DNA from 3 places in the Butyricicoccus sp. AM27-36 genome. Region 2 is predicted to be linked to each of the others. Evidence: predicted binding sites of a transcription regulator. Region 2 holds the regulator's gene; each other region holds the start of a gene.

Region 1 (4,217 bases), on a different contig from region 2:
GCTGGCTCCTCCAAGGCTTCCCACGTTAAGGACAAGCTGATCGAGATGACCCACCTGAACGAGACCCTGTACTGCTGCGGTATCGCTTGCTCCTCTCAGGGCACCAAGACCAAGGCAGGCAACTATCTGATCGACCTGCTGCTGGCTAACGTCTGCAAGCAGAACGTTACCCGCTTCCCGTACGAGATCGCTCGTCTGGCACAGGATCTGGCAGGCGGCCTGATGGTAACCCAGCCGTCCGAGGCTGATTACCGCAACCCGGAGCTCAAGCCGTACATCGAGAAGTACCTCAAGGGCGTTGCTTCCGTTCCGACTGAGGACCGTATGCGTCTGCTGCGCCTGATCGAGAACATGACCATGGGTACTGCAGCTGTCGGCTATCTGCCGGAGTCCATGCACGGTGCAGGCTCGCCGCAGGCTCAGCGCATCATGATTGCCCGTCAGTCCAACCTTGAAATGAAGAAGGAACTGGCAAAGAAGATTGCTCGCATCAAGTAATCTCTGAGCAAACTATAGGCACTCATGGAGCACCCGTGAGTGCCTGTGTTTGTGTTATTACCCATTGTTTCCCTATGGTAACATTCGGAAATGCTACATAGAAAGGGGTTGTGCGCCTTGCTTCGCTGCACAGTAAAATTCTGCGGCGGCTGCAATCCGCGCTATGAGCGCGGCGATGCCTACAAGGCGATTTGCGCTGCCCTTCTGGATACCGCCTCATTCTCCTATCCGGAGGACGGTGTTCCATATGACGTACTGCTGATCCTGCGCGGCTGCACCGGCTGTCCGTATCTCTATGAGGAGATCGAAGCCGCGCACCGTGTTGTTGTTGCCGCGGCGGATGAGATTCCGCAGGCGATAGATAGAATCAGGTCTTTCACGTCGCAGGCGTGACCACTGTAAAACCGGTCGCACTATTATCAGGAGGATTGATAAACATGAAGAAAGTAAGCATCATCACCGCGGAGGAAGCTGCTCTGAAGGTTCAGGACGGCGATACCATTGCTACCGGCGGTTTCGTATCCTGTGCTTGCCCGGAGACCCTGTCCAAGGCTCTCGAGAAGCGTTTTCTTGAGACCGGCCACCCGCAGAACCTGACCCTGTTCTTTGCAGCCGGTCAGGGCCACCGCGATGGCACCGGCGGTGACCATTACGGCCATGAAGGCATGGTTAAGCGCGTTATCGGCGGCCACTGGGACCGTGCTCCGAAGCTCGGCGAGCTGGCTCTGAACAACAAGATCGAGGCTTACAACCTGCCGCAGGGCGTTATCTCGCACATGTACCGCGATATCGCTGCTCACAACATCGGCACCATCACTCACGTTGGCCTGAAGACCTTCGCTGACCCGCGCAACGGCGGCGGCAAGCTGAACGACGTTACCAAGGAAGATCTGGTAAAGATCGTTAACATCGAGGGTCAGGAGCGCCTGCTGTACAAGGGCTTCCCGATCAACGTTGTATTCCTGCGTGCTTCCTACTGCGATGAGTACGGCAACTGCACCGTACATCGTGAGATCGGTCCTCTGGACGTAACTGCTATGGCTCAGGCCTGCAAGAACTCCGGCGGCAAGGTAATCGTTCAGGTTGAGAAGATCGTTCAGGGCGGTTCTCTGGACCCGAAGCTGGTTGCTATCCCGGGCATCTATGTTGACTCTGTTGTAGTCGGCACCGAGGAGGAGAACATGCAGTGCCTCGGCATGCCGTACGACGGCGCGCTGACCGGCGAGTTCCGCATCCCGGTTGACGCTATCCCGCCGATCCCGATGGACGCTAAGAAGATCATCGCCCGCCGCGCTGCTATGGAGCTGCCGCAGGACGCTATCGTAAACCTCGGCACCGGCGCACCGGAGAAGATCGCTAACGTAGCTGCTGAAGAAGGCATCTCCGACAAGATGACCCTGACCGTTGAGGCAGGCTCCATCGCAGGTGTACCGTACGGCGGCACCCAGTTCGGCGCTGCTGCTAACGCACAGTGCATCATCCCGCACAACGTACAGTTCGACTTCTATCAGGGCGGCGGCCTTGACGTTGCATTCCTCGGCCTGGCTGAGACTGCTCCGAACGGCGACCTGAACGTATCCAAGTTCGGCACCCGTCTGGCAGGTGCAGGCGGCTTCATCGACATCACCCAGAACGCCAAGAAGGTTGTTTACTGCGGCACCTTCACTGCAAAGGGCCTCAAGACTGAGTGCAAGGACGGCAAGCTCGTTATCACCCAGGAAGGCGCTAAGAAGAAGTTCGTTAAGCAGGTTGAGCACATCACCTTCTCCGGCGATTACGCTAACGAGGTACATCAGCCGGTTCTGTACATCACCGAGCGCTGCGTATTCGAGCTGCGTCCGGAAGGCGTTACCCTGACCGAGATCGCTCCGGGCATCGACCTGCAGACCCAGATCCTCGACCAGATGGACTTCGTTCCGAAGATGGCTGACGAGATCAAGACCATGGACGCTCGCATCTTCCGTGACGAGCTGATGGGTCTGGCTAACGACTAATCAATTCTATTTGTGCAGATTACGCAAACGGGAACTGGACTTTTCATATAATTTTACAGAATCGACCAATTCCCCTTGCATTCTGCAGAATAGTTTGATAAAATATTAACGAACTCAAAAATCGAGTTTCCATCACCATGCGGCGGCATAGTTTTTTCGCCGCATCAGTAGAAAAGGAGAAACAGCTAAATGAACGTTTACATCTGTTCCGCTGCCCGTACCGCAATCGGCACTTACGGCGGCACCCTCCGCGATGTACACTCCTCCGAGCTTGGCACCGCTGCTGCAAAGGCAGCTATCGAGCGTGCAGGCGTTGACAAGGAAGCAATCGACGAGGTTCTGTTCGGTCAGGTACTGCAGGGCGGCGTAGGCCAGAACGTAGCACGTCAGGTTTGCCTGAAGTCCGGTCTGCCGATCACCACCCCGGCTATGACCCTGAACAAGGTTTGCGCTTCCTCCATGCGTGCCATCTCCCTCGGCACCCAGATCATCCGTTCCGGCGAGAACAAGATGATGCTGGTAGGCGGCTGCGAGTCTATGTCTGGTGCTCCGTACATCTCCCGCGATACCCGTTGGGGTGCTCGCATGGGCGACAAGAAGCTGGTCGACATGATGGTATACGACGGCGTATTTGATGTATTCAACCAGTACCACATGGGCATCACTGCAGAAAACGTAGCTGAAAAGTACGGCATCACCCGCGAGATGCAGGACGAGATCGCTCTCGCTTCCCAGCAGAAGGCAGCTGCTGCCATCGCTAACGGCCGCTTCAAGGACGAGATCGTTCCGATCGAAGTTAAGAAGAAGAAGGAAACCGTTATCTTTGATACCGACGAGCATGTAAAGCCGAACACCACTCTGGAGATCCTCGGCAAGCTGCGCCCGGCATTCAAGAAGGACGGCACCGTAACCGCAGGCAACGCTTCCGGCATCAACGATGCAGGCGCTGCAATGATCATCGCTTCCGAGGAGTTCGTTAAGGCAAACGGTCTCAAGCCGCTGGCTAAGGTTCGTGCCTGGGGCTCTGTAGGCTGTGATCCGTCCATCATGGGCGTAGGTCCGATCGAGTCCACCCGTCAGGCTCTGTCCCGCGCAGGTCTGACCGTTGCTGACCTCGACCTGATCGAGTCCAACGAGGCATTTGCTGCACAGGCTGCTGCTGTTAACCGTGAGCTTGGCTTTGATATGGACAAGGTTAACGTAAACGGCGGCGCAATCGCTCTGGGTCACCCGATCGGTGCAGCCGGCTGCCGCATCACCACCACCCTGATTCACGAAATGATCAAGCGCGACCTGACCATCGGTCTGGCTACCATGTGCATCGGCGGCGGTATGGGCGAAGCTATCATCGTTGAGCGCGACGAGCTCTGCAAGTAAGTCTTGCTATAGGGGGCTTCAAAAGCCCCCTATATACCAAAATCAGTTCCGTAGAAACTGATTTTGGATACCCGAACGACGCCGCCCAGGGCGGCTGGGTCGGGGTGTAAAAACCCACGCGCATGTCGCGGGTTTTTACGAACAGAAGCTCGCTTCTGTTCTATTTTGACTGCAAACATCCTTTGGATGTTTGATGGCCTCCGAATAGAGGTCAGCCTTGAGCGTTTTACGCTCATAGCACATATTCTGAAAGGAAGTCTTAAAAATGACTGACGTAGTAATCGAAAAAAAGGGTCATGTTGCGATCGTTAAGATCGAGCACATGAAGGCTATGAACGCTCTGTCCAC
Region 2 (4,217 bases):
CATCGTTGTTTAATTTACAAGGTACAATCTGCTGTTTTTAAAGAGTTTTCACAACTTTTCGTCGTTCTTAACCGCTCATCAACAGCTTATTTAGTATATCAAAACCAGAAGCGTTTGTCAAGAACTTTTTTCGATTTATTTTTCAATCAATTTTCGTTCATCGACTCGATTCTATTTTGACCGCTGTCGAAACAGCTTATTCAGAATACCAAACTTTTCACCGTTTGTCAAGAACTTTTTTCAAATTCTTTTTGGTACGCTGAACCGCTGTTTGAAAACAGCCTATTTAGAATACCATCGTCCCCCTGTTTTGTCAATAACTATTTTTCATTTTTCTGCATTTTATGCAAACCCTTGAGATACCGCCGTAAATCTGCTATACTGAATATATTATATAAAGATTTGTGAAGAGAAAAAGGAGGTGTCGGCTTGCCTATCAAGATAGCCGACAGTCTGCCGGCACGCGCCGTATTGGAAAGCGAAAACATTTTCGTTATGACCGAACACCGTGCCGCGACACAGGACATTCGTCCTCTTCGCATCGGTTTGCTCAACCTGATGCCATTGAAAATCATTACCGAAACCCAGATCCTGCGCTGTTTATCCAACACGCCGATCCAGATCGAGGTCGATCTGATCCAGACCGAAACGTACCATTCCAAAAATACGCCGGAGGATCATCTTCTCACCTTCTACAAGACGTTCGACGATATCCGCGACCAGAAATATGACGGTTTTATCATCACCGGTGCGCCGGTAGAGACCATGCCGTTTGAGGAAGTCGAATACTGGAAGGAACTGACCGAGATCATGGACTGGACTAAAACGCACGTTCATTCCACGCTGCACATCTGCTGGGGGGCGCAGGCCGGTCTGTATTATCACTACGGTATTCCGAAGTACATGCTGCCCGAAAAAATGTCCGGTATTTTCAAGCACCATGTTCTGCTGCCGAAGGAGCCGCTGCTGCGCGGCTTTGATGATATCTTCTGCGCACCGCACTCGCGCCACACCGAGGTGCGTGCCGCCGACATCCGCAAAAACGATCGTCTGACCATTCTCGCGGAGTCGCACGAAGCCGGTGTGCACATCGTAGAGGCAATGAACGGCCGTCAGATCTTTGTGCTGGGCCACGGCGAGTACGACGCCGACACGCTCAAAAAGGAGTATGAGCGTGATCTGGCTAAAGGCATGAACCCGGAGTTGCCGCGTCATTACTTCCGCAACGATGATCCCAACGAGGACGTACTGGTGACCTGGAAGGCACATGCCAACCTGTTTTACACGAACTGGGTCAACTACTATGTTTACCAGACCACGCCGTATTATCTGGACAAAATGTAAGCAAAAAGCCGCTCTCCGACCGGAGAACGGCTTTTTTGACGCACAGAAAAGGGAGCGCCCGCTCTGGCACTCCCTTTTTGTCATTCTTCTTCTCGTGCTTCGTCCGCCATGCCGACCAGATGGCACAGTGTCATCAGGCTGTCCGACAGATGCACGTTTTCGACCGGAACGCCCAGTCCCTCCAAATGAAGGTCCTCGCCGGTGAAATTCCACAGACCGCGGATACCGCGCTCTACCAGACCGTGTGCGATACGCGGAGCATCTCCGCGCGGAATGGTGAGCACCGCCACATCCGGCTTGTTGCGCTCAATAAACTCCGCAAGCGTATCCGCGCTGCGTACCTCATGGCCGCCAAAGCGCTGACCGATGAGCTGCGGATTTGCGTCAAACGCACACAGCAGCTCAAAGCCGCTGGCAGAAAAGTTAAAGTTATTAAGCAGTGCACGACCGAGGTTGCCGGCACCCAGCAGAATCGCCGTGCGGCCGGTCCGCAGACCCATGATCGCACCCAGCTCCTCCTGCAGTTTGTCGATATTATAGCCGTAGCCCTGCTGACCAAAGCCGCCGAAGCAGTTAAAGTCCTGACGAATCTGCGAAGCGGTCAGTCCCATGCGCTCTGCCAGTGCTTTGGAGGAGATACGCTGCTCCCCTTCAGCCTTCAGCTCACAAATATTCCGATAATAGCGAGGCAATCGCTGAATTACCGCTTTGGAAACCTCTTGCTTGCGTTCCACAGAACCTCTCCCTCTCTCAAATTCTATTCTCGTGTAAATTACAGCTTAGCGATGGTATCCAGCACATAGTCGGTAAATTCCTGCGCAGTTGCACCGGTATCACGACCGGTAACAACAACCTTGCGCTCCTCTACCATGCAGATATCAAGTGCGCGGTCGAGCTTCTTTGCCAGTTCGATTTCACCGATGTGCTCAAGCAGCATAACGGCTGCACGCAGTACGGAGGACGGATCCGCGTACTTTGCGCGGCCTTCCTGTACCATACGCGGCGCAGAGCCATGAATTGCCTCGAACATCGCATAGCGCTTGCCGATATTGGCAGAGCCTGCCGTACCGACACCGCCCTGAATCTCAGCGGCCTCGTCGGTGATGATGTCGCCGTACAGGTTCGGCAGTACAACGACCTTAAAGTCGCGGCGGCGCTTGTCGTCGAGCAGCTTTGCGGTCATGATGTCGATGTACCAGTCATCAAACTGTACTTCCGGATACTCCTTGGCTACCTTCTGGCAGGTATCGAGGAACTTGCCGTCGGTGGTTTTGATGATATTCGCCTTGGTGACGCAGGAAACGCGGTTCTTGCCGGTCTTGCGTGCATAGTCGAAGGCCAGACGAGCGATACGCTCGCAGCCCTGCGAGGTAGCTACGGTAAAGTCGATGAACAGATCGTCATCAATCTGTACGCCCTGAGAGCCGACAGCGTAGCCGCCCTCGGTGTTCTCGCGGTAGAACGTCCAGTCGATACCCAGCTCCGGCACCTTTACCGGGCGCACGTTGGCAAACAGGTCGAGAGCCTTGCGCATTGCAACGTTTGCGGACTCTACGTTCGGCCACGGATCGCCCTTGCGCGGGGTCGTGGTGGGGCCCTTCAGGATAACGTGGCACTTCTTCAGCTCTTCCATAACGTCGGGCGGGATAGCACAGCCGAGCTCGGCACGGCGCTCGATGGTCAGACCGTCGATCACGCGGAACTCTACCTTACCGGCCTTTACCTTGTCCGCCAGCAGAACCTCCAGCGCGTGCTGGGCCATGCCGGTGATCATCGGACCGATGCCGTCGCCGCCGCACACGCCGATGATCAGCTTGTCCAGCTTGGAGTAATCAATAAAATCGTCCTGCGCCTTCATATCCATGATACGCTTGCGCTGGCTCTCTACAACTGCCTCAAATTTATCCAGAACAGACTGGTCGATAGACATGGTTTTGTCCTCCTACACCATTGATATTATTTTAACAAAAGAAAATATGGCTGTCAAGTCCGACCGGAGAACCCGCCTGGCTCTCCGGTCGGCATAACGTCTTGACTTACTTGCTCTGCTGACGTGCGTACAGCAGCGTGCCGCCTGCAAGCAGTGCGTGACGCTGGCGCTCGGAAACCTCACAGTCGGCCTTGAAGGTCTTGCCGCCGCAAACAACGGTGACCTGCTTGCCGTTTTTCACTTCCTCGAGCACGTTCGGCAGAGAGATTTCATCCAGCAGATTGATTGCATCGTAGTCCGCCGGATCGGCAAAGGTCAGCGGGATGATACCGGAGTTGACCAGATTTGCCTTGTGAATTCGTGCGAAGGACTTGCACAGTACGGCCTTTACGCCCAGATACAGCGGAACGAGCGCTGCATGCTCACGGGACGAGCCCTGACCGTAGTTTGCGCCGCCGACAATCACGCCGCCGCCCTGCTCCTTGCAGCGGGACGGGAACTCCGGATCGACGTTGATAAAGCAGTAGTTGGAGTAGTACGGCACGTTCGAGCGGTACGGCAGCAGCTTTGCGCCGGCCGGCAGGATGTGGTCGGTGGTGATGTTGTCCTCAGTCTTGAGAACAACCTTGCCGGTGTAGGATGCCTCGAGCGCCTTGCCCAGCGGGAAGGGCTTGATGTTCGGGCCGCGAACGACCTCAACCTCAGCCGGATTCTCGGCCGGCTTTACGATCATGTTGTCGTTGATGGTGAAATGCTCAGGCATTTCGATCTGCGGCATCTCGCCGAGGGTACGCGGATCGGTCAGCACACCGGTCAGTGCAGACGCTGCTGCAACCTCCGGCGATACGAGGAAGATCTGTGCATCCTGGGTGCCGGAACGGCCCTCAAAGTTGCGGTTAAAGGTACGCAGCGATACGCCGCCGGACTCTGGCGACTGGCCCAT
Region 3 (4,217 bases), on a different contig from region 2:
CGCCCTTGCCGCCAAGCAGCAGGCCGCAAACTTCAGTGCCCATGTCGTCTGCCAGCTTGCGTGCCTCAGAGATCAGCTCGAGCACGGTCGGCTGCAGCTCGCCCTGGCGCTGCTCACAGAATACCCATACGCCGGAGAAATCGGCGAGGTTGGTGTTATTAAAATCAGCCATTGTTCTGTTCTCCTTTCAATCAGATAATATGCTTCTTCAGCAGTTCAGCCGCCAGAGTCTCACAGGTAGCCTTGTCAGCGCCCTCGAGCATCTTGCCCTGACCCTTCTGCGGGGGAGTGAAAGACTTGAAGATATTGGTGGGAGAACCCTTCAGACCAATGGTGGTCGGATCGATCAGCGGATCGTCCTTCAGGGTGTTGTAATCATATACGGAAACCGGAGCGGAGTAGCAGTCCATGATGCCGCCGAGGGACATGTAACGGGGCTCGTTCAGCTCCTTGATGCAGGTCAGCAGGCACGGGGTCTGGGTCTCGATGGTCATGTGGCCGTCCTCGAGCATACGCTTAACAACAACCTTGTCGCCATCCTTCTCGATGCCGGCAACGTAGGAAACCTGCGGGATGTCCAGCTTCTCAGCGATCTGAGAGCCAACCTGAGCGGTATCACCGTCGATAGCCTGACGGCCGCAGAATACGATGTCGTCCTTCTCCAGGCCAACCTTCTTAACAGCAGCAGCCAGGATCTGGGAAGTAGCAAAGGTATCGGAACCGCCGAACTCACGAGCGGAAACCAGAACGCCTTCATCAGCACCGCGAGCGATCAGCTCACGCAGCATGCCCTCTGCCGGGGGAGGACCCATGGTGATAACAACGACCTTGCAGCCGGTAGCGTCCTTCAGCTTCAGAGCAGCCTCTACAGCGTTCAGGTCGTCCGGGTTGGTGATGGTCTGCATGGATGCACGATTCAGGGTGCCATCGGGATTAACAGCAACCTTGCCGGAGGTATCCGGAACCTGCTTTACACAAACAATTGCCTTCATAGTTCAGTTTTCCTCCTTTTCTTAGCGCAGAACCTGACCAGCGATGACCATTCTCTGAACCTGAGAAGTGCCCTCGTAGATCTCGGTGATCTTAGCGTCACGCATCATGCGCTCCATCGGGTACTCACGGATGTAACCGTAGCCGCCGTAAATCTGTACGCACTTGGTGGTAACGTCCATTGCAACCTCAGAAGCGTACAGCTTAGCCATAGCAGCTTCCTTGGTGAACGGCAGACCAACATCGTGGTTGAATGCAGCACGGCGAACCAGCAGACGAGCAGCGTCGATCTGGGTTGCCATGTCAGCTACCATCCACTGCAGGCCCTGGAACTTGTCCAGAGTCTTGCCGAACTGTACGCGCTCCTTCATGTACTGGATAGCCTTATCCAGAGCGCCCTGCGCGATACCCAGTGCCTGAGAAGCGATACCGATACGGCCGCCGTCCAGGGTCATCATAGCGATCTTAAAGCCGCCGTTCTCCTTGCCCAGCAGACGGTCTGCCGGCAGATGAACGTCCTCAAAGATCAGCTCAGCGGTCTGAGAACCACGGATGCCCATCTTGTGCTCGATCTTGCCGATAGAGAAGCCCGGGTCGTCCTTGTCAACGATGAACGCAGAAATGCCCTTGTTGCCCTTGGTCTTGTCGGTCATAGCAAATACAACGTAGGTATCTGCACGGCCGCCGCCGGTGATGAACACCTTGGAGCCGTTCATGATGTAGGAGCCGTCCTCCTGCTTAACAGCCATGGTCTGCTGTGCAGCGGAGTCAGTACCTGCGTTCGGCTCGGTCAGGCCGAATGCACCGATCTTGGCGCCTTCCTTCGGCTCGATCAGCGGGCGCAGCCACTTTTCCTTCTGCTCCGGGGTGCCGAAAGCGTAAATCGGCCAAGCACCCAGGGTGCCGTGAGCGGACATGATGCCGCCGGTGGTACCGCATACGCGGCTCATCTCTTCGATAGCGATAGAATAGCAGATATAGTTACCGCCGGAGCCGCCGACTTCCTTCGGGAACTGAATGCCCATCAGGCCGTACTTCATCAGCTTCTGAACGGTTTCCTCCGGATAGCGCTCTTCCGCATCGATCTCAGCTGCGATCGGCTCTACTTCGTTCAGAGCGAACTCGCGGCACATCTTCTGGAACAGTGCTTCTTCTTTTGTAAGCCTAAAATCCATGCCATAAACCTCCCAAATAAATAAGTAATGCGGATACGCACAAAAACACAGCGCACACGGTCAGTGGCCGCAGCGCCGCGTCCAGCGATACCCTTGTTTGGAGCATGTCTATCTCTATTATATCGTCCGAAAACCATTTGTCAAGGATTTAACATTCTTTTTACTGATAAAATCCTGCCGCCAAATTTTGTGCGTTTCTTCCAATACTCGGCATAAATGAACGCAGATCGCACGCAAACCGCGCATTTTTCCGCCAACGCTTTCCTTTTTAAGAAAATTTCGGATTCCACCTCATATTTCCCGTTTCGAGTGCATATAAAAGAAAGAAATCACTATTTTCAGGAGGAACTGCCTATGTGTGGTATCGGCGGTTTTGTGGATTTTGAACGGGATGCACGCCGCGGCGGACCCATCCTGCACGGCATGAAGCGCACGCTCACGCCGCGCGGCCCGGATGCCGAAGGCACGTATTTTGACGAGGACACAGCGCTTATCCATCGGCGGCTGATCGTCATTGATCCGGAGGGCGGCAAGCAGCCAATGTGCTCTCCCGACAGGAATACTATCCTTATATATAACGGAGAGTTATATAACACACCGGAATTGCGTAGAGAACTTATGTCACGCGGGCACGAGTTTGTCGGACATTCGGACACTGAAGTGCTGCTGCACGCCTATCTCGAGTGGAAAACCGACGCATTTGCGCGGCTGAACGGCATTTTCGCCTTTGCCATCTGGGAGAAACGCGAGCGCCGACTGACGCTCTGCCGCGACCGACTGGGCGTGAAACCGCTGTTTTTCGCTCCCATCCGCAACGGTCTGACCTTCGGTTCGACCATTGACACCGTACTCTGCCATCCGGAGATCGAGCCTGCGCTCGACGAGGATGGTCTGCGCACGCTGCTGCTGCTCGGTCCGGCTCGCCCGCCGGAATCCGGTGTTTTTCGGCAGATTTTCTCCCTTATGCCCGGGCATTTTGCGATTCTTACGCCGGAAGCCTTCACCGATCACACCTACTGGAAGCTCGAGGCGCACGAGCATGAGGACGACCTGCCGACTACCATCGAGCGCACGCACACGCTCATCTGCGATGCCGCCCGGCGCCAGCTTGTCAGCGATGTGCCGCTGGCGTGCTTCCTCTCGGGCGGACTGGATTCGTCTATCCTGTCCATGCTGGCGGCGAAAGATTACGCGGCCCGCGGCGAAACGCTGCATACCTGGTCGGTGGATTATCGGGACAACGATAAATATTTTACAAAGAGTATATTTCAGCCAAACAGTGACGATTCGTATATCGATCAGATGGTGGATTTTCTCGGTACGCACCATCATCGCGTTGTGCTCGAACCGGAGGCACTGTGCGCGGCTCTGCTCCCCGCGACGGATGCGCGTGCGCTGCCCGGCATGGCGGATGTAGACTCCTCCCTGCTGCTGTTCTGTGCGGCCGTCAAGCGCGGTGGAACCACCGTTTGCCTGTCCGGCGAGTGCGCCGACGAGTTATTCGGCGGCTATCCGTGGTACCACCGTGAGGAAATTCTGTTTGAAGATACGTTTCCGTGGTCACGGTCGGTCGGTCTGCGTCTGGGTCTGCTCACACCGGATGCCGTTAGAAACGGCGAGGAATTTGTGCGCCAGCACTACCGCGACACCTGCGCCCGCGCACCCAGGCTGCCGTCCGATAACAAAAAAGCAGCCCGGATGCGTGAAATGTTCGTGCTCAATCTTGACTGGTTCATGGCAACCCTGCTCGACCGCAAGGACCGCATGAGCATGTACTCCGGTCTTGAGGTGCGCGTGCCCTTCTGCGACCACCGCATTGTCGAGTATGCCTATAATATGCCGTGGGACTTCAAGTCGCTCGAGGGGCGTGAGAAGGGCATCGTGCGCCGCGCATTCGCCGATGAACTGCCCAAAGAGATCGTTTACCGCAAGAAAAGTCCGTATCCGAAAACCTTTCATCCGGTTTATACCCGCTTGTGCGCGGACTATGTCCGCCGTATTTTCGAGGATAACACCTCGGTCGCCGCTTCCCTGTTCGACCGGAATGCCGTG

The links. The regulator Rex, encoded in region 2, represses fermentation and respiration genes when NADH is low (regulators of the CRP and FNR family bind a similar motif). The targets are predictions, from matches to a motif close to ATTGTTAANNNNTTAACAAT.
Region 1: a site for Rex is predicted at 2,586-2,605, ahead of DW724_RS06485 (acetyl-CoA C-acetyltransferase). Genes of this name have one in related genera too.
Region 3: a site for Rex is predicted at 2,302-2,321, ahead of DW724_RS14670 (acyl-CoA dehydrogenase). Genes of this name have one in related genera too.

What each region holds. Positions count from the first base shown of each region.
Region 1 covers NZ_QUJR01000003.1:256,857-261,073, reverse strand. The annotation lists gene DW724_RS06500 (4-hydroxyphenylacetate 3-hydroxylase family protein) at 1-498, shown strand, start outside; gene DW724_RS06495 (hypothetical protein) at 616-891, shown strand; gene DW724_RS06490 (acyl CoA:acetate/3-ketoacid CoA transferase) at 936-2,492, shown strand; gene DW724_RS06485 (acetyl-CoA C-acetyltransferase) at 2,682-3,869, shown strand; gene DW724_RS06480 (enoyl-CoA hydratase-related protein) at 4,135-4,217, shown strand, end outside.
Region 2 covers NZ_QUJR01000010.1:129,701-133,917, reverse strand. The annotation lists gene metA (homoserine O-acetyltransferase MetA) at 430-1,344, shown strand; gene DW724_RS13235 (redox-sensing transcriptional repressor Rex) at 1,425-2,078, opposite strand; gene DW724_RS13230 (isocitrate/isopropylmalate family dehydrogenase) at 2,117-3,274, opposite strand; gene DW724_RS13225 (aconitate hydratase) at 3,381-4,217, opposite strand, start outside.
Region 3 covers NZ_QUJR01000016.1:383-4,599, forward strand. The annotation lists partial or broken gene DW724_RS14660 (electron transfer flavoprotein subunit alpha/FixB family protein) at 1-172, opposite strand, end outside; gene acrB (acryloyl-CoA reductase electron transfer subunit gamma) at 192-992, opposite strand; gene DW724_RS14670 (acyl-CoA dehydrogenase) at 1,014-2,165, opposite strand; gene asnB (asparagine synthase (glutamine-hydrolyzing)) at 2,520-4,217, shown strand, end outside.